Myxosarcina sp. GI1: one gene and its partner. The protein of the gene in region 2 interacts with the protein of the main gene of each other region in a pairwise test. Links are inferred from orthologs where the notes say so. Each region holds a gene or a part of one and is shown on either strand. Other genes may lie near its edges. The genes, in order: KV40_RS18180 and KV40_RS14930.

Region 1 (7,285 bases), on a different replicon or contig from region 2:
TTGGCGATCGTAATTGACCTTTCAAATGCAATAGCCCGACCTTGTAATATAGAGTCAGGCTCGTTATCCAACACCAATCATGAAAGCGCAACGCACCCGATCTCAGGAGCGAATTATTAACATCCTGCAAAATCTAAAACGCTCTATTTCGGCTCAAGACCTCTATATCGAATTACGCAATCGCAAACAGAATATGGGACTGGCTACGGTCTACCGTTCACTTGAAGCTCTCAAACTACAGGGAGAAGTTCAGGTGCGTACTCTATCTAATGGCGAATCGGTTTATAGCCCTGTAAGGAGCGATCGCCACCATCTTACCTGTGTCAACTGCGGGGTTTCAGTTCCTATTGATGAATGTCCCGTACACGAATTAGAAGATCGTCTAGAAGCATCCCATCAGTTTAAGGTTTACTATCACACTTTAGAATTCTTTGGTTTGTGCGATCGCTGTCACTAGTATCGCTACGCGGAAATCAAAAGTTAAAAATTAAAAGTAATTTAGGGAACGGGTAACGGGTAACGGGTAACGGGTAACAGGCAAGAGGCAAGAGGCAAGAGTAGAAACTTGTTACTCGCTACTTGCTACTTGCTACTTTCGCGTAGCGGTACTAGGTGGAATACCTTCTATATTGATAATACTTTCAATGACCGAGCCGACAATGGGAGCGGCGACGGTAGAACCAAAAGTATATTCGCCTTGAGGCTCATCTACGACTGCTAAAACTGCATAACGAGGAGATTCGGCGGGAAAAGTTGCTACAAAGCTTGTTATTTTCGCGCTTTCATCATAACCACCCTCAGTATTGGCTTTTTGCGATGTTCCTGTTTTACCTGCAATGCGATAACCAGGAATTTTAGCAGCATAACCGCTACCTTTTTCAACTACCTGTTCCATCATCTGCAAAACAGCACGAGCGGTTTTAGGAGTAAAAACTGGTTCGCTATGAGTAGGCAGAGAATAATGTAAAAAGCCATTATAGTCGGCTAACCCTCTAACTACATGAGGAATGACCAATTTTCCCTGATTTGCCAGCGCGGCATGTAGCTGAATTAACTTTAAAGGAGTTAGGGAAAAACCCTGACCGAAAGCCGCCGTTGCGGGTTCGATCGCTCTAACGGTAAATTCTACTTCATCTTTGAGTCTGCCTGGAGTGTAGCCTGGAATATCAAACTCTAAATTGTCTTCAATACCGAGCTTTTGCAATAGATGATAATACTTGGCAGGATTGAGACGACTCATCACTTTAATCATGCCCACGTTGCTAGAGTGCTGCAAAATTTCCGCTAGGCTGATGTTGCCCCTGGCTCCGTCTGTAGCATAGTCGTGATTACTAACGGTTGCATCTTTAATTTTTATTTTGCCAGTATCATCTACAGTATCGTGGGGTGTAACTACCCCTGCATCTAATGCCAAAGCGAGGTTAATTGGTTTGAATGTAGAACCTGGTTCGTAAAGATCGGTAATTGCCCAGTTTTTAAATAGTCCGAGGTCGTAATTTTCAAAATATTTATTAGGATCGTAAGTCGGTTCTGATACCAGGGCAGAAATCGCACCGTTTCTAACATCCATGACGATTACCGCGCCTCTTTTTGCTTTATATTTCTCCATTTGCTGCTTTAAGGCATGTCGAGCCATCTGCTGTAAACGGAGATCGATAGTTAGCTGAAGTCTGAGATCGTCAAAATTAAATAACTTTTGGGTTCGCCCCAAATCCCCTGGATGAAACACCAGTTCGTTATTGCTATAGCTGCGCTTCATCTGCCACTGAACTGGAGGTCGTTCTAACAACTGTTGTTGAGTAAATTCTACTCCTGCCTGGGGACTACGGGTACTATCGCGATTGACATAGCCTGTTACTTCGGCAGCCATTTCCTGATGGGGATAAAAACGAGAATACTGCTGTCTCAAATCCAAGCCGTCAATTTGTAGAGCAATAATTTTAGCTTTCTTGGTTTCGGGCAAATTCTCTGCTAGTTGAATTCCCCATTTTTGTTTGCTAAAGATTTTTTCTAGTTCGGCGGGTGTTCGATCTTCTAAAATGGCAGCTAATTCCTTGGCGATTTCTGTTGCTGGTACGTCGATAGAATTCCTTTTAAATAGATAGGGATGAACGTAAAGAGTATAGGTAAGGCTGTCGGTAGCTAAAACATTGTTGGCGCGATCGACAATTTGGCGACGCGGAATATATACATCTAGTTTCGTTGTCTGCTGATCGTTAGCAATTTGAGTCAGAGATTTACCATCTGGTGCTTGTTCGTAAGTAATCACGGGATCGACAACTTGCAGATAAAATAGCCTTGCTGCTAGTGCCAAGGTTCCTAAAACTAAAATTCCCCAAACTAAAATCGCTCGAAAAACATAATTGCCAGATTTGGTAGTAAATCGCTGTCGATTTGAAGCTTGAAGTCGCTCCGTTCTGAGGTTTCTCATCGCTAAGTTAATAAAAATAGAGCTAACAACATTCGATCGCGCCTAGCTTGTCTTATGACCGCCCGATCTATTCTCTTTACTAGAAAATGCAGACAACCTGCCTTTCAATCGCATCTATCATCGGTACGGTCAACAGACGGCATCTATTTTCTAAATTTTAATAGCCAGGAGCGGCATATTTAAAAGCAACTTCTTGACGGCGATCGCGACTGGAACTTTTTATAGGTTTTGGCTTTACTTCCGCAGGAGTGACAAAAACCGCACTATCTTCTTCAAACGTAGTTATGCCGCTGTTGTTGCGTTCGGCTTGTCTTGCCATTTGATATTTAAGAGTTTCGTTGATTTCGGTCAACTGTCGCTCTTGACGCTGCAAAGTCTCTAAATACTGGTATTCCTGACTCCAAACCTGGGGAATACTTACAGTTGCCAAATACAGTCCTACACTACTTGCCATTGATGCGAGAGCTAGTCCAAAAGAACCTTGTTGGATTTTCATTAGTAGCCTAAGCCTGGCAGGTTTTGCCTCGATTAATTTAGTAGTAGGGGTAGTTGCCGTTTTCCGATCGCGGTTGACAAATGTTTGCCGATACTGAGTTGCTCGACGATGGGGAAATGATTCGACGGGAGGTTTTGGCTGAGGAAGTGCAGACATAATTGAATTTCTCAATTTTTTTAAGCAGGTTCTGGCGAATTCTAGCTTAATTGTTAGAAAAATGATAAGAGTTGACAAATTTTATTTATATTTGCTTACCAGAATTAGTTTCTGTCTTTAATATATTTGTATTAATTCAAAAAAAGCTTATATAGCACTTCTCGGTCACATGAGGTACTCCTTGTATTAGTGAGGCTTTAGGCTCTAAGCTCTAGGCTTTAAGAATTGAACGATCTGTTTTAAGTCTAGATTTTGACCTCACGAGTATGAGAATTGCTATATACCATTCAGGCTTTGTTTATTCACGATCGAGCCTAGAAAAATCCTCTTTTGTCAACAAATAATAATTTAATTTAAAGATATTTTAATTTAAGTACTTAAATCAAAATATTATTCTCAATATATATCGCTCCAAGTGTTTTTATTAACCATTATCTAGATCTGTGAGCGACTTTTGCGTCCGATCGCCCGCTGAATAATTTCTTTTAAAAATTAAAATGACAAACAATATTGGTTTCTCGTTAGAGCCACAGTCAACCCAAATTAGTCTCAGATTGCGCTCGATTTCGGTAATGTTGTCAATTCTAGTTATTTGTTTGGGCGGTGTGGTTATCTTTGGTTGGTGCTTTGAGATAGCAGCACTAACAAGTATTTTTCCAGGACAGGTAACTATGAAAATAAGTACCGCTCTTGGCTTTATTTTGGCAGGAATGACTCTGCTGCTGTGGCATTATCGCCAAACCAAAGCGACGCATCAAAATCTACGTCGAATTTGCCTATTAGTCACTTATTGCTTGTATCTTTTACCGATTCTGGTTATTTTATTTACTTGTTTGACTCTGATCGAATATGGCTTTCAGCTAGATTTGGGTACGGATTTGCTTTCCTTCAGGGTAGATGCCAATGCAGTAGATGCAGTTGTCCGAGGGCGAATGTCTCCAAATACAGCTTTATGTTTTTTTTGGTTTAATGGGGCGATTTTATTTTTAACTTTACAAAACTATCTTACCGCTCAGTTTTTGGCAGTAGCGATCGCGGCGATTTCTCTGACTGCCATCCTAGGTCACATATACGATCTTACTTTTTTTTATGGCGTTAATTCTGGTACGGGAATGGCGATTCACACCGCTTTAGGCTTTATTTTATCAGCCTTGGCTTTATTAGGAACTCGTGCCGATAAGGGCTGGATGAGCGTTATCTCTGAAAATAGCGCCGGGGGCATGGTAGCGCGTTGGCTAATGCCATTAGTGATGATAATACCCCTACTTTTAGCCTGGTTTTTCGGGTGGGCTTTGAAAGGCAATGTTATCGCTCTAGAACAAAGAATTGTCCTAAGAATAATACTAGAAATTGCGATTTTGAGTATTTTAGTGTGGAAACTCGCTTGGAAATTAAATGCGATCGATAAGCAGCGACAACTGTTATCTCAAGAACTCAAAGAAAACGAAGAACGGTTACGTTGGGCTTTTGAATTTGCTGCGATTGGCAAGGCTTTAGTGACTACAAAAGGACGATTTTTTAAAGTCAATCCCGCTCTATGCAAACTTATTGGTTATAGTGAAGCCGAACTGATACAGCTAAAGTTTCAGGATATTACTCATCCAGAAGATCTTGACATTGATTTAGAATTTGTCCGACAAGTATTGGCAAATGAAATTAACAGCTATCAACTGGAGAAGCGCTATATTCACAAATCGGGTCGGGCAGTTTGGATTTTGCTCGATGTCGCTTTAGCCAAAGATGAGGTGGGAAATCCAAAATATTTTATCGCTCAGATGCAGGACATTACCAGCCGCAAACATGCAGAAAAACAGTTGCGTCAAAGCGAAGAACGCTATCGCTTGGTCGTAGAAGATCAAACCGAACTAATTGTTAGATTTGAACGCAATGGAGTAATAACTTTTGTCAATCAGGCTTATTGCCACTATTTTCAACGCCAGAAAGAAGAAGTTGTCGGTAAGGTAGCGCAGAGTGTTGCTTTACCTGAAGACGAATCCAAAGTCGAACGAGTTTTGCAATCTTTAACTCCTCAAAATCCTGTAGGCAAGGTAGAATTTAGAACCGCGACTGACGAAGAAATACGTTGGATGCAGTGGGTTTATCGCGCTATATTCAACGAGCGCAACGAGTTAGCTGAAATTCAATCTGTAGGCAGAGACATTAGCGATCTTGTCAAAACTCAGGAAGCATTGCGGCAAAGCGAAGAACTGTTTAGAATTACGCTCAAAAACTCGCCAATTGCCGTTTACACTCAAGATACCAAACTGCGCTATACCTGGATGTACAATGCTTTTGCCAAATATCAGAGCGAGCAATTGATAGGCAAGTCAGAAACAGAAGCTTTTTCAATCGAAAACGCTCGCACTCTGGCAACTATTAAGAAAAAAGTTTTAGACGCTAAAGTCGGTACTAGAAAAGAAATATTTCTGGTTATTGACGATCGAACATTTCACTACGATTTAGCTGTCGAACCATTGTGGAATAAAGAGCAAAATTTAGTAGGTCTTACTTGCGTGGCTTTAGACATTAGCGATCGCAAACAGGCGGAAAGAGAGGTGCGACAATATGATTCAATTATTCGCAGCTTTTATAATAGCAATAGCTCCGCTATGGGAGTCGTAGAGTTAATCGGTAACAATAAAGATCTAATACACATTTCAGGTAATACTGCTGCAGCACACTTTTTTGGTTTGGAACGACAGAAATTTATTGGTAGTTCGTTGAGGAAGCATATAGCCGATGCAGAAATAGTCGATCGCTGGCTAGATAGCTGTTATCGAAGCCAACGTGAAAACAAACCGATTTATTTTGAATATATTCATTCAGTAGAGCAAGAGAGTAAGTATATTTCAGTCAATATTTCTCCCATTAATTTTAACAACGAGCAGTTTAATAACGCTACAGCTTCTAATTTTGCCAATTTTTCTTATATAGTAGAAGATATTACAGAGCGTAAAATAGCTGCACGTTTAAAACAGAAACAGCTTCGCATTCAAGAAATACATCATCGGGTAAAAAACAACTTACAAATTATTAGCAGTTTAATAAATCTTCAAACCCATGTGCTTAAAGAATCTTCCGCCGTCACTCATTTAAATGAACTCAAAAATAAAATTCAAGCGATTGCCTTGATTCATGAAAAACTCTATCAATCGGAAAATGTTACTCAAATTAATTTTTCTGATTATTTAAAAGCTCTAATTAGTACCATATTTCCCTCGTATTTATTAGTAAAAAAAGATATTTTTTTAAACACAGAAATTAGGCATGACTTTTTGTTAGATATTGATACAGCAGTTCCCTGTGGTTTAATTATCAATGAGTTAATTACTAATGCTCTCAAGCATGCTTTTGCACCAAACTATAGAGGCGAAATTAAAGTTATAGTTGCAGTTAACGAGAACGATAACCTCGTATTAACCATTGCCGATAATGGTAAAGGTCTTCCAACAGATTTTAACCTTAATAATAACCAAACATTAGGATTGAAACTGGTTAAAAGTTTAATTGCCCAACTTCGAGGTACAGTTGAAGTAACTACCGATGGCGGAACGAAGTATAAAATAACTTTGTCCAACACCTGATAATTATTCAAAATTTAATCTAAAGAGCAAATTTTGACCAAAATAAGCTAAGATTTTTCCAACAACCGCTTATATTAGTTTTATATGATCGATACTTTGTTAGTGGTAGAAGATGAAGCTATTGTCGCTCAAGATTTACAGGTAATTCTCGAAGCTTTAGGATATAACGTTCCCGATACAGCTGACTCTGGCGAGTTAGCTATTGCTAAAGCAGCGCAGATCCGTCCAAATTTAATCTTGATGGATATTAGATTAATTGGAGACATGGATGGAGTCGCAGCAGCTAACATAATTTCACAACAATTAGATATTCCTGTAGTGTACATTACCGCTCATGCCGATACTAACACTCTGAAAAGAGCTAAAAAAAGCCGACCCTACGGATATATTCTCAAACCTTTTCAGGAACAAGAAATAAAAATTACGATTGAAATTGCTCTTTACAAACACGAACGGGACAAACAGGTGAGAAAAAGTCAAAAGTGGCTGTCTACAGTACTCGATAGTATTGGCGATGGGGTAATTACTACCGACTTAGATAGTCAAATCACTTCTCTAAATGCTGCGGCAGAAAGTATTTTAGGATGGACATTGCAGCAAGCACAAGGCAAAAAATTA
Region 2 (14,400 bases):
GCAAAGCCAGCGCGCCATCCGCTTCGCGATCGCGAGATTACTATTGGACTAGCTATAATTTAAAGTACGAAACCCCTCCACAGTTGGCTACTTTAGATTAATATCGAAAAAAAACTATGTTTTTAATAGGACTTAGAATTATCATTCTGCTAGCAGTTGCCTACTTGTTTGGCTTGTTAGTAGCCTGGTTGTTTGCCATGTTTGGTAATGGTAATGGTGGTGATGATTTTCGTAGAGACGATCCCGAAACTCCTTCACCACAGGGAGATCCAGAAAATAAGAAACGCCTGGTAGAAGTAGATGAATCTTACTATCTTGAAGAATTCGATCTCAGTAAAAAGTAACGCGAAAGGCAAATAGAGCTCAGTAGTTTATCAATATTTAATAGGCTTTTTTATGCAGGGGGGCAGAGAGCAGGGGGATTTTTGTCCGACTTGTTTTCCCTGCTCTCTTGCACCCTACTCCCAAGCGAAGTGATGCTCTCTACCTACGTTATCCCTCATTAATTAATCGACAAAGCACTAGCCTTTTAAGGCGATCGAGCAATAATGGAAGCAATGCTATAATTTATTTAAAAATGGCAAACCTGTCGCCCCAAGACCGAGAACGGGCAAAAAAAAGCAATCTTTCTCCTGAAAAATACGCCAGACTTCAAGCCGAAGCTAAAGCTCCCTTCAAAGGCTTAAGAAAGTTCTTTTATCTAGCTTTTGCCGCATCTGGCTTTATTGGAGCGATGATTTTTTTAGCTAAGTTAGCGGCAGGAAAAGATGTAGCTTCTAACCTGCCTAATTTTATGCTGCAATTGGGTTTAATTGGTTTAATGTTTTTACTATATAGTTGGGAACAAGGAAAAACTGACTAGATACAATTGTCAGCGGCGACCTAATTAAAAGGTCTAGGTTAAAAAACCATAGAGGCTTTGATAATTAAGCTTCTGAGTAATAAATGCTACCACTAAGTCATCAAACCCAGATAAAACAACTACATATTCGATCGGCATGAGAATATACAATTAATCTCGCTAGTGTTAGTGAAACAAAAAAATTAGAGTTTTATGCCCCGACGCGACGATCTTCACAAAATTCTACTTCTTGGTAGTGGTCCTATTGTCATCGGACAAGCCTGCGAATTTGACTATTCTGGAACTCAAGCCTGTAAAGCATTACGGGAAGAAGGATACGAAGTAGTCCTGGTCAATTCTAATCCCGCTTCGATTATGACCGATCCCGAAATGGCAGACCGTACCTACATCGAGCCATTGACCCCAGAAATTGTGGAGAAAGTCATCGCCAGAGAAAAACCCGATGCGCTCTTACCAACTATGGGCGGACAAACTGCATTAAATGTGGCAGTATCTCTAGCCAAGAATGGAGTTTTAGATAAGTATGGTGTCGATTTAATCGGAGCTAAATTACCCGCTATTGAAAAAGCCGAAGATCGCCTGTTATTTAAAGATGCAATGGCAAAAATTGGCGTTCCCGTATGTCCTTCGGGGATTGTCAGCAATATTGCCGAAGCCAAAGAAATTGCCGATGAAATTGGTAGCTATCCCCTAATTATTCGTCCTGCCTATACTTTAGGCGGTACTGGAGGCGGTATTGCCTACAACCAGGAAGAATACGAAACAATGGCTCAATTTGGTCTTGACGCTTCACCAGTCTCGCAAATTCTGGTAGAAAAATCGCTTTTAGGTTGGAAAGAGTACGAACTTGAAGTAATGAGGGATTTAGCAGATAACGTAGTGATTATCTGTTCGATCGAAAATATCGATCCGATGGGGATACATACGGGGGATTCAATTACCGTCGCTCCAGCCCAAACTCTTACAGATAAAGAATATCAGCGTCTGCGAGATTACTCTAAGAAGATTATTCGTGAAATTGGCGTAGAGACGGGTGGTTCTAACATTCAGTTCTCGGTCAATCCTGTAAACGGCGAGGTAATTGTTATTGAAATGAACCCCCGCGTTTCTCGTTCTTCGGCACTGGCTTCTAAAGCGACTGGTTTTCCAATCGCTAAATTTGCGGCAAAACTAGCAGTAGGCTATACACTCGATGAAATTTCCAACGATATTACCAAAAAGACTCCTGCTTCCTTTGAACCGACAATTGATTATGTAGTTACCAAAATTCCTCGCTTTGCCTTTGAAAAATTTCCTGGCACCAAACCCATTCTCACTACGCAAATGAAATCTGTAGGGGAAGCAATGGCAATTGGCAGGACATTTAACGAATCCTTTCAGAAAGCCCTGCGATCGCTTGAAACGGGACGTTATGGCTTTGGCTGCGACAAAAAAGAAACTCTGCCTTCAATTCCCCAGGTTAGAGCGCGTCTGCGTACCCCCAACCCCGAACGCATCTTTAGTATCTATCATGCCATGAAGTTGGGAATGTCTCCCGAAGAAATCCACGAACTGACGGCAATCGATATGTGGTTTTTAGATAAGATGCAGGAGTTGGTAGAAAGCGAGAAGTTTCTCAAACGCACCAGTTTTAAAAAGATTTCCGCTGAGGAGATGCGCTATATCAAACAGCAGGGATTTAGCGATCGCCAGATTGCCTTTGCTACTAAAAAGACCGAAGATGAGGTTCGCACCTATCGTAAAGAGTTGGGAGTTTTACCCGTCTACAAGTTGGTAGATACCTGCGCGGCAGAATTTGAAGCCTTTACTCCTTACTATTACTCTACATACGAAGAAGGAGAGTCGGAAATCGAACCCTCGGAGAAATCTAAGGTAATGATTTTAGGCGGTGGTCCCAACCGTATCGGACAGGGAATTGAGTTTGACTACTGCTGTTGTCATGCGGCGTTTTCTCTTTCAGAAGCGGGTTACGAAACGATTATGGTCAATTCTAATCCCGAAACCGTTTCTACCGATTACGATACCAGCGATCGCCTCTATTTTGAACCCCTAACTAAAGAAGACGTTCTCAATATTATTGAAGTCGAACAACCAGCAGGTATCATCATTCAGTTTGGCGGACAGACCCCGTTAAAATTGGCTATACCCTTACAGAATTACTTATTTAAAGCTCGGCTGGAAAGTTCTTTTGTAACCTCAAAAGCAACGGAAACAGAAATTTGGGGAACTTCTCCAGATTCGATCGATACTGCCGAAGATCGCGAAAAATTCGAGCAGATTTTGAGAAAGTTAGAAATCGAACAGCCACCCAACGGCATTGCTAGAAGCTATGAAGAGTCTTTAAATATTGCCAATCAAATTAGCTATCCCGTCGTAGTTCGACCTTCTTACGTTTTAGGAGGAAGGGCAATGGAAATTGTCTATTCCGATAACGAACTCAAACGTTACATGACTTATGCGGTAGAGGTAGAACCAGACCACCCAATTTTGATTGACAAGTTTTTAGAAAATGCAACTGAAGTCGATGTCGATGCTTTGTGCGACAAAGAAGGCAAAGTAATTATCGGCGGCATTATGGAACATATCGAACAGGCTGGCATACATTCTGGAGACTCGGCATGTTCGATTCCCTATACTTCGCTTTCAGAGACAGCTTTAGCAACCATTCGCGACTGGACGGCAAAGCTAGCCAACGCTCTAGATGTAGTCGGCTTGATGAATATTCAATATGCCGTTCAAGGAGAACAAGTATACATTCTCGAAGCCAATCCTCGCGCTTCCCGTACTGTCCCTTATGTATCCAAAGCTACGGGAGTACAGTTAGCCAAACTAGCTTCTTTAATCATGTCGGGCAAAACTCTAGCAGATTTGGGAGTTACTAAAGAAACTATTCCCCAACATATTGCCGTTAAAGAAGCGGTGTTGCCCTTTAATAAATTCCCCGATAGCGACACTTTATTAGGACCAGAAATGCGTTCTACGGGTGAGGTTATGGGTATCGATACCGACTTTGGTAAAGCCTTTGCTAAAGCTGAAATTGCGGCAGGGGTCAATCTGGCTTTGTCGGGAACGGTATTTATTTCCATGAACGATCGCGATAAAGAAGAGATCGTCCCCGTAGTTAAAGATTTTATCGAGCTAGGATTTAAAGTGGTGGCTACCTCTGGTACGCAAGAAGTCTTACAACAAAACGGCATTGAAGATGTAGAAATCATACTCAAACTACATGAAGGTCGTCCTCATGTGGTTGACTGGATTAAAAACAAACAGATTCAGTTAATTATTAATACTCCTACTGGGGAAGAATCTCAAACCGATGCGCGGTTAATCCGTCGTATGGCATTAGACTACAAGTTACCAATCGTAACTACCATTGCAGGAGCAAAAGCCACCGTCGCCGCGATTCGTTCGCTACAGTCAGAACCAATGGAGGTCAAAGCGTTACAAGACTATATCTACTAAATAGGTAGAAATGAAATACTTAAAGCGCGGTCGCTAATTTTATTCATTTATTATAAACCGTCAAGCTTAGAAGTATATTTCTTTATATCGCTTGAAGATAAGCCTTCTCTCCTCGTTCCTTATATAAGCTCTTTAGAGCGTCTATGAAATTGTTTAGGAGAGCAGGTTCTGTTTTCAAGTAAAGCGTTGCCTCACTAGCTGCTTTCATGACCGAAAAATCTTTAAACTCCGATTGTTGTTTGCAAGTAATGTAGAGTTTACCTGGCTTTGCAAAATGAAGCCGTGCATGAAATGCTCCATTAGCATACTCTAGTCCAAACTCCCCAAATCTAAGATCTAGTACCCCTCCGTAGACTTGGTCTTTAAATACATCGAGTTCCGTGATAACATTGGCAATTCTTGAGTAGCTAACGTATACTCGATTTGAGAATAACGAGTTACCATCTGAAACATCAATTTTTAGCTCGATAATATCATTATCAAACCAAATTTTAGTTAAGTGAATACCTGACTTTATTGGATTATGGATTATATTTTCACTCCTCACTCATCCGACAACCGACTATGTTCATCGCCTGAGTTATAGGAGCAAAATCGGGAGCAAACTGACGGGACTTTCGATAGGTATCGCAGGCGGCATCGTAGTTTTGCTGCTCGGTCAAGATGGAACCTTTAGTCTGCCACAGTAAGGGGTTTTGAGGTTCGAGGTCCAAAGCGCGATCGATCGCGTTAATAGCTTTTTCTTGACGACCGACTGCCTGTAAAGCATTGGCAAAACCCACCCAGGTTTCACTGTCTTGAGGATTGAGTTGACTGGCTTTGGTAAAAGAAGCAACTGCCCGAGCGTATTGACCTGCCTGAATCAGTGCCAGACCGCGGTCGCGCCACAGTGCGGCATAATCGGGATTTAGCTCGATTGCTCGCTCGTAAGCTGTAACTGCTGCTATGGGGCGTTCCAAGCCATCTTTGAGAATCGAACCGCGCATTTGCCATGGTCGGTCGGCTTGGGGACGAATTTCCGAGGCGCGATCCAATGCGGTTAAGGCTGCCCGATATTCACCTGCGGCTAGGAATGTTTTGGCTTTACCAATCCAGGCTAGATAAGATTCGGGTGAGATGGCAGTTGCTTCTTCGTAAGCTGCTATTGCCTTACTCTGAATTTGTAAGGGGGAAGAAAAAGCTTTGTCGGTAGCAGCATTAGCAAACAAGTTTTGAGATTGAGTGATGCGTAACTGAGTCAAAAAATCGCCTTTTGCCAGCCATAGACTATAGTTGGCGGGGCTTTGTTCGACTAAATCCTGATAGGTGGCAATAACATCGCGGTAAGTGCGATCGGCTTCATCAAACCGACCGAGAGCTTGCAGGGCAAAAACCTTATCCTGCCATAGTTGGGGACTATTGGGTTCGATGTTTCTAGCTCGATCTAATACCGCTAGCGCGTCATAATAGCGACCTAGTCTAATCAAAACTCTAGCGCGATCGCTTAAAAACTCGGCATTGAGGCGATCGCCCTTCAACGCTGCTTCATGAAATGATAGAGCTTCTTCGTATCGCTGTAAATTTTCCAGGGTTTTACCTTTACTATTGAGGACGGCACGATCGCTTGGTTTTAGCTTTAGTGCGCGATTGTATGCTGCTAGAGCCTGGGGAAATTTTTCCAAACGATAGTAAACATCTGCTTGTTTTTGCCAGTTTTGAAAATCGTTAGCGTTTAATTCACCAGCGCGATCGTAAGCCGTTAGAGCGCGATTGAAGTATTTGAGGTTGTATAAAGCATCTCCTTTACCTTCCCAAGCTAAATAACTGTTTGGCTGTAGTTCTGTAGCTCGCGCAAAGGCGTTTAAAGCAATTTGAGGCTGTTGTGAAAGAAGCTGTCTGCCGCGATACCAATAATATGCTGGTCTGAGAAACGGAAAAGCAAATTCAATACTAGCCAGTAAGCTAACAATTCCTAAAGTTGCGATTAATATTTGACCTGGCTGTAACGACCATTTGGAGAAAACAAGTACTAAATCGGAGCGCTCGAGTTTATTGCGTCGAAATTCTGAGGTTTCTTCAGAATGGACGCTGGAGCGTCCCGACGCGGACTGGAGTCCGCCGTCTTCGCTTGGCGAAGGCGAGTCGCTCCAGCGACTTTCGGAACGGCGAAGCTCTCCAGAGCTTGAGGCAGTAGTTTTACCAGTAAAGACTCGTTGAGATTTAACCTTTACTTTTACTTTACGCAGATCTGCAATTGCTTTTTCTACCGCTTGATAGCGTTTACCAACATCTGAAGCAGTCATTTTAGCGATTATTTTTGTCAGGCGGTTGCTGACTATTGCTTTTTGCCTCAGAAAGTTTGCTGTTTGCTCGTGCTTGAAATGTTTGGGTTCGATTCCCGTCAGAGCTTCAATAGCGATTATGCCTAAAGCATAAATATCGCTGCTTAAGGTTGCTCTGCCGGCAATTTGTTCTGGAGCAAAATATTCACTATAGTCAGTTTGGCGTTCGTCCGTGCTGCTCTGACATGAAACTTGAATATCTTCTAAAATTCCCAGTCCCGTCAATACAACTCGCTGGCGATCGTCAATTAGTAAATTTTCTGGACTGATATAACGATGAATTATACGTTGTTTGTGTACGAATGCTAATGCGGCGAGCGCGCTTTTAAGAAAATTTAATACCTCAGCTTCGGAAAAATTGCGTGCTGATAGTATTTGTCTGAGGCTTTTGCCCCCAACATAAGCCTTAACTAAGTAAAACTCACCATTTTGTTGAAAATGATCCCATAGCTGGGGTATTTGAGGACAATCATTGAGCTTTTCTAAAACTGCAAGCTGTGCGGTCAAACTCTGCTCGATTTTTTGCCAGCTTACAGCATCGCAACCGCTCAATTCTACTCGTTCGAGTATACAGGGAGACTGATAGGAGCGGCGTAAATTTTCGGCAAGATAACTATCGATTGCGCCTTTTTGCTGTAGATGTCTGATAATGCGATAGCGTCCGTCTATTACTCGGTCTACAAACAATAAAGGCTTGAGATCGGCAAGAACTTCTAAAGCATTGTGATAGCGTTGGGTGTGGTTGGCAGCAGTCATTTTTTCAATAATTGCTACCAACCTCTCGCTGACCTGACAGCAGCGATACCAAACCGTGCTGGTTTGTTTTAAATTTCGCGGTAATAGTCCTGTCAAAGCATAAATAGCAGTTTTGCCCAATCCGTAAATATCGCTGCTAAATCTTGGTTTTCCTATTTGTTGTTCTGGTGCTATATAACCATTATTGGCAGCATATACAGTTATTTTGCTCGAACCGCCGTTAGGGGAAGGGTTAAACGCGCTAAATTTGACTAGCGCGTAACTATTTAACTCTTGGCGTTCGACTAAGTTTGCGGGGACGATCGCCTGATGAATGAGGTTGTTTTTGTGAATTAAATCTAAAGTTTTAAGTACGTCGTGCAGTAGATGTATTGTTTGCGCTTCGTTAAAAGTGCGACCTTCTATTTTTTGCTTTAGTGTTTCACCATTGATATATTCTCTAACTAAATAAATTTGCCCTTTGTCAATAAAAAAGTGTCTGTATTGAGGAACTTGCAGGCGATCGCTCAGTCTTTGAAAAACTTCTAGTTGTCGAACTAAGCAGGCTTTGACTTCGTCTTTAGATTCAGAACTATTCAAATCCAATCCAACTAATTGCTCGATAACACATCGCGCATCCCCCTCTAGTTTTAAATCTTTAGCCAGATAGATTTTGTCTGCTTTTTCTTTGCCCAACTGCCGTACAATTTGGTAGTGTCCGACAATTGCACCAGGAGAATAAATTTTATTACTGCTAGAAATTGAAGCTGCCGAATCAGTCTGTTGGGGTTTGGGGTCTGGCATAATTCTGATTGGCGATGATAATCTAAAGCAATTTCTTTAACGCTCGAACCATTCTAATTCATCTAAATAAAAATACTTAGATTTTAAATAGGATAATGATTTTTGCCGTACATTAGTATTCTAATTTACGAACGCAGAGACGGCTTGAGATCGATTACCACAGCTCGATCGCTCTCTCTGGCAACTCTTACCAGCAATCCCGCTAACAGCAATGAAGCTACGACAGAGTTTATTCCGTAGCTAAAAAACGGTAAGGGTAAACCCGTAGTTGGTAAAGTCCCCGTAGCTACACCAATATTTATTAGAGATTGTCCGACTAACAAGACCATTGAACCTATAGCGATCGCCTTGGGAATGGCTTGACGGCATTTAATTGCCACTCTTAAAGCCAGGGTTGCAAAACCTAAAAGCAAGATTAAAAATAATAGACAGCCAATAAAACCAAATTCTTCAGCATAAACGGCAAAAATAAAGTCTGTCGAGCGAATTGGTAAATATGACAGTTTTTGTTGCGATAGTCCAAATCCCGCGCCACTAATTCCCCCTGAAGCGATCGCCAGTAAGCTTTGAATTAACTGATATCCTTTGCCGTGATAGTCTCGCCAGGGATCGAGAAAAAACACGATGCGATCGCGCTGATAGGAATTGATGGCAAGACTCATACTCGCGAGAGTCGAACCTACAATAGCAGAGCCAATTAGCTGCTGCCAGGGCAGGCAGGCAGATAGGGCAATCAGCCACAGGCTCAAACCGCACAAAGCAGCCGTACTCAAATTAGGCTGCTTTAAAATTCCCAGCAGCATGAGGGCAAAAACGATCGACCAGACTAGTTTTACTTTCGGTTTTAATACCTGCCAACGTGAAAACAAATAGCTAGCCTGTAAAACTAAAAACGGTTTGATTAATTCCGAAGGCTGTAAAGAAAAAGGACCGATAGCAATCCAACGGCTCGCTCCCATAGTGGTTTTGCCCAAACCAGGAACTAAAGTTGCCAAAATTAACAGCAGCCAGATTAATACCATCCAAGGGGCAGACTTAAGAGTTTTTTTTAGTGACTGTCTGGATACTAAATTAAAACCTAAAATACCGAGCAAAACACCGATCAGCTGTTTTTTGAGAATATACAGTCCGTCGTTAAAAGTAACTATTCCTTCGGCATAAGATGCAGATACCAAGGTAACTAATCCAATTAACAGCCAAATACAGGTCAACCAGTTTAATAATCGAGCCTCCCACGACCAAGATTTGACTTGAGGATCGACAAAGGGAATTAAATATCGTAGATATCGCCTCACGGTTTTAGTTATTAAATTGCTTACCCTATCAAAAGTAACAGACAAAAAATAAAAAGAGGTCGCGATCGACCCCTTTGATTAAATTAAATTTTGTAATGTAATAAATTTTATGATAAGCCCGTGTTCATTCCTTGCTTGCCCGTAGCTAGCTCTACTTTCATAATTTTGCCGCCCATTTTCATGATGCGCTGCTGTTCGCGGAACCAGTTATCGTAGGGAACGAGTTTGGTAAAGTAGGTGTTTTGTAACTCTCTTTGCGTACGAATCCTGGACTGGCTAGGAACGCAAGCAGTAACTTTAAACATTCTCATAAGTTTTTCTTCTCCTATTTTTCTTAATTAAATTATTTTCTTTTGGGATACCAAGGTTAAACCCTGATGAAAATTATGGTTTTTGTAAATTTGTCAAAAAATTCTACCGATTGTCATCATTCCGCAGCGTTTGATGACCTAAAAACGCTAAAGTTCGGGAGTCAAAAGTCAATACTAGATCGTCAAAACTTATTGCCGACCGATGCGATCGCTTATCCTAAGCTTCATTAGAACTAGCACTCACTCTAGACTTCCCGAACCAACGCGACTACTATTTATGAACGACTTTCAAACCAGGTTTAGTTTAGCTCAAGCCAGAGCAAATGTAGTCAAAGTAAACGCCCATTTCTTTACCAGCATCAGCACCAACTAAGCTAGCAGTTACTTCTTTCATAGCCTGGATGGCTTGAACTGTAGAAGAAACAGGTACGCCTAAAGAGTTATAGGTTTCTTTCAAACCGTTGAGTACGCGCTCGTCTAGGATCGAGGGATCGCCAGCCAACATAGCGTAAGTAGAATAGCGAAGATAATAATCCAAGTCGCGGATGCAGGCTGCATAGCGACGAGTAGTATACATATTTCCGCCAGGACGAGTAACATCAGAATACAGTAGAGATTTAGCTACTGCTTCTTTGACAATACTCGCTGCATTAGCACTGATTACGCTGGCTGCACGAACGCGCAGTCCGCCAGTTTGAAAATAGTTTTTGAGCTTGTCCATGGCAGAACCATCGAGATACTTGCCTTGAACGTCAGCGGAATTAATAACAGAGGTAATTGCGTCTTGCATAATTTTATTTCCTTATCTTACCTAGTCTTAAATGCTTTAACACCGATAAGTTAGTGTATCTTTTTTAGAATTTGCGATCGATATTTTGAGTTAGTTTGGTTAACAGCAACTAAATGCTACTGCATAGCCCCAATAACGTAGTCGAAGTAAGAAGCTGCTTCGTTTTGGTCGTCAGCCGACATCATCGAAGTTGCTACGTCTTTCATTTCACGAATGCTTTGAGCCATAGCACCGACATCGGTTCCAAGAGATTTGTACATCTCCCGCGCACCAACCAAACCAATTTCTTCAATAGGAGTAACGTCTCCTGCAACTACACCATAAGTGATCAGACGCAGGTAGTAATCCATATCCCGCAAACAAGTTGCTGTCATTTCTTCACCGTAAGCGTTACCGCCTGGAGAAACAACGTCGGGACGTTTTTGAAATAGTCGATCGCCAGCTTGCTTGACAATGCGTTCTCTAGACTCGGTTAGAGTTTGAGCGATACGCAGACGGCTTTCGCCAGTAGTAACAAAAGACTTGATTCTTTCTAGTTCGCCTGGGCTCAGGTAACGAGCTTCAGCATCGGCATTCACGATTGATTTCGTGACAATACTCATCGATGGATTCCTCCCAATACAATGAAATCAAATAATGGATGAGCTACCCCAAGAGATAGTGTTTCTCAAACAAGGTTTCCAGCTTTTTATTTTTACTCTATATGACCTACTTGAGTTGTAGTTTTAGAGTAATAAAGCTAGCCGAACAAATCTAACTAACTTTAGCTGGTTAAACCCCTCAGATTTTAGATTACTCTATTTTGCTAATTAGTTTTTAACTTTCAGCTACAAAATAGTATTGCAGTTAGTCAAACCGAATATATCAAAGGTAGCCATTACATTAACAAACTTTTACATAAAGACAAGTTCATTAATCAAAGTTGCTTTAAGTTAGCTATATTTTTACAGATGCGATCGAGTAAGCGATCTGGTACAGACTAACATTCGAGCCAATTGTTGAATCGACCCAACTCAATTATTTTGCGATATTTGGTTCTAAAAAGCTATTTTTTCTTAACAAAAAATAATAATCTTCTTCAGAAACGAGGGACGAAGCGATCGCCTCAGCTATAAATTTTAAGTAAGGCAAAAGAAAAATCCTCTACTTCCTCACTTTAGTAAAAGAGTAGCATAAGCTATCTATGCCAATTGATAGCGGGTGACGATGAGTAAAACTCACCATCCCCATCTCTAACAATTGCCAATCGCTAATTTATCAAACAAATACCGCTAAATTTTGAATTTAGTAGGTCCAAAGCTAGGAATGACAATATCGTCGCTTTGCTTGGTCAATCTTTGATATAGCTTCTCTGTGTTGGGGAAATTGGCTGCGGGTAAGGTTGGATAGCGACGATAGGGAACGGTATCTTCGCCAAATACCTGTAGGTATTCCATACAGTTGACCATCGCACCGACAAAAGCGCGAATTCCCTGAGAAGCCAAAATCTGGTTGTATTTTTGGATTTCTTTCTGGTTTAAAGGAGCGCGTCCTAAGAAATGCTTGGTTCCTAATTCGATCGCTTTAGTGTTGGGATAAGGAGTATAGAATTCTCGAATGTATAGTTCGGAACAACCCAAACCTTCAATAAATTCTTTAACGTTAATTTCTCCGTTACCCAGACGACTTTCTAAAATTGAGAACTGAGTTTGCACTACATAAGGATTGATGTCTCGCTCGAAAATCTGACGATAAGCTGCGGCGATCGCATTTTTTACAGCTACCTTATCTACCGTAGTAGTGAGCTTAAAGATTTTCTGCTGTTCCCGTTTGGCTCTTACACCTTGCTGAATGCGTTGTTTGACTTCAGGCTCGGTGCGGCTTGTAGAAACCTGTCCGAGTTCGACAAAGCGAGGAGTTTCTACTTTCTCAACTTTCGCTCCAATTCCCGATTCGATCGCGCCAGGACGGAATTTACGCAACTGTACGCCCGCAGGTGTTAAATAACGCTCGTAAGGAACGGTATCTTCGCCAAAGGCTTCGACGTACTCGGTGCTGTCGATCATCGCATCGACTACAGCATAGAATCCTTTTTTCGATGCCAGATCGAAGTAAGAGTTCATCTCTTTACGACCATAAGTAGGACGACCCAAGAGGCGACGATGCATGTATTCTATAGCTTTAACTACATACAAAGAAGACCAATAGAGATTACGGAAGACATCAGATTTGGCTAAAATCTTGATGAACTCGCGAACGCTGATATCGCCGTTTTCCAGCTTAATTTCTGCTTGTTTTAAACGCTGTCCGTCATAAACATCTCGTCCGAATACCTGACGATAGCAGGCGCGTATTACAGCTTGAGTAGTGCTTTCGGCATATTTTACGCTACTGCCATTACTCGCTCCTGGTAGTTCGTTGTTGAGACGAAATACCTTAGCTCCCAAAGATCCTGGGAATTTTCCTCTCGCGCCAGGATTGCTATTTTGGTTGTCAATACCCGCACCTCGGTGAATTAACAGACGCTTGGTGTCTTTATTAAACGGTGCGGGACTAGTGCTGGGATTGCGAGTTTCTTTCGGGAAAATTGCCCCAAACTGAATTTCTAGCGGATCGTTGCCCGAACCATAAACATGTTGGTCTGGTAGAGGGCGATTATACTGCGCGAAAGTAGTAACAAATTGAGGAACTTTACGATAGGGCGCGCTGTAGTTAAACAGATCTTGCTGCATGCCCCAGTTGCGACACTCTTGGGCTTCTTGTCCCAAACCGCGTAGGTAAGGAACCGTTTCTTCCCCAAAGTAGTCAGCGTATTCTTTAGAATCTACTAAAGCATCTACTAGAGCCGATAGTCCACCTTCAGAAACGATAGAGAAATAATCCTGTACTTCTTCGCGAGAGGAAGGACCGCGACCTAGTATGTGACGAAAAGCCAGTTCTAAGGCGCGACTATTGATAAACGGCTCGAAAAACTGTTTGCGGTATAGAGGCGATTTACACAAGCGGCGCACGAACTCTTTCATCGAAATATCGCCGTTTTTAACCTGGGATTCCAGATAAGAAATAGACTGTCCGTAGGCGCGAGTAATGTCTCGCTCGAAAATCTGCCTATAGGCTGCCTTAATTACTGCCAGTTTTTCGCTGGTAGATAAACCAGGCTTCATGACAAACTTTTGTCGTCTTTCAGAAGCATTAAAGTAACTTTGAGGTAACTCCAAACCCTGCAAATCGCTTGAAGGACGCTGACGCAGTTTGGTTGAAGGTGTGGGTGCTTTAAATTCTTTGATTACTAAATCGAAATAACGAGTAATGATTTCTGTACTTTCTTCGTCTCTTTGAAAGTATTTTTTAGCCGCCGCTCGCATTTCCTGTAGAGCTACTACTGTAGCATCAGTAGAACAGGCATTTTCGATTACTTCCCTCAGTCCTCTGACGTTAACTGTCAAAATGTTTGGATCGCCCGCCACGATCGCGTAGCTGATATAACGCAAAAACCATGCCATATCTCGCAAAGATTTTTGCATATTGCCAGGTCCGTATTGACTGACGCTTATCGGTCTAAAACCTGGCGGCACTGGACCCGAACCACCGCTAAATAAGGAGCGCAAAGAACCGAAAATACCGCTGCTATCGTTTTTATCTTCTTTTTTTTCAACATAAGATATTACTTCTCCCTGGACATTGGTATTGCCGCTGGGAGAAGCCACAGCCATTTCTTCTACATCTTCTGGTTTCTCTAAATAAGACATAGGAGAACCGCCAGAAAAAATTCGATTTGCCGCCCGAGAAACGATTAGGTCGGCGTTGTTGGTTATAGTTTGGGCAATTTCCAAGCGTTTTG

Evidence for each region.
Region 1: the proteins of KV40_RS14930 (region 2) and KV40_RS18180 interact in binary tests that used the Escherichia coli proteins (3 or more experiments, as listed by UniProt). The link is inferred for Myxosarcina sp. GI1 from one-to-one orthologs.

What each region holds. Positions count from the first base shown.
Region 1 is NZ_JRFE01000024.1:177,700-184,984, forward strand. What follows is about bases 11-2,994. They hold KV40_RS18180 (penicillin-binding protein 2), read right to left. Parts: upstream 2,432-2,994; coding sequence 590-2,431; downstream 11-589. Other genes in these bases: KV40_RS18175 (Fur family transcriptional regulator), read left to right, coding at 80-457; KV40_RS32315 (hypothetical protein), read right to left, coding at 2,589-2,994. Outside these bases: more of KV40_RS32315, read right to left, coding at 2,995-3,083; KV40_RS18190 (PAS domain S-box protein), read left to right, coding at 3,581-6,667. UniProt on the Escherichia coli protein: Essential cell division protein that catalyzes cross-linking of the peptidoglycan cell wall at the division septum. Required for localization of FtsN.
Region 2 is NZ_JRFE01000019.1:170,099-184,498, forward strand. Bases 7,395-10,392 are described here. They hold KV40_RS14930 (FtsW/RodA/SpoVE family cell cycle protein), read right to left. Parts: upstream 9,480-10,392; coding sequence 8,310-9,479; downstream 7,395-8,309. Other genes in these bases: KV40_RS14925 (tetratricopeptide repeat protein), read right to left, coding at 7,395-8,184; KV40_RS14935 (phycobilisome linker polypeptide), read right to left, coding at 9,587-9,790; apcB (allophycocyanin subunit beta), read right to left, coding at 10,095-10,392. In the rest of the region: KV40_RS14905 (hypothetical protein), read left to right, coding at 117-344; KV40_RS14910 (DUF3493 domain-containing protein), read left to right, coding at 578-862; carB (carbamoyl-phosphate synthase large subunit), read left to right, coding at 1,055-4,324; KV40_RS14920 (hypothetical protein), read right to left, coding at 4,407-4,871; more of KV40_RS14925, read right to left, coding at 4,861-7,394; more of apcB, read right to left, coding at 10,393-10,580; KV40_RS14945 (allophycocyanin), read right to left, coding at 10,697-11,182; KV40_RS14950 (phycobilisome rod-core linker polypeptide), read right to left, coding at 11,852-14,400.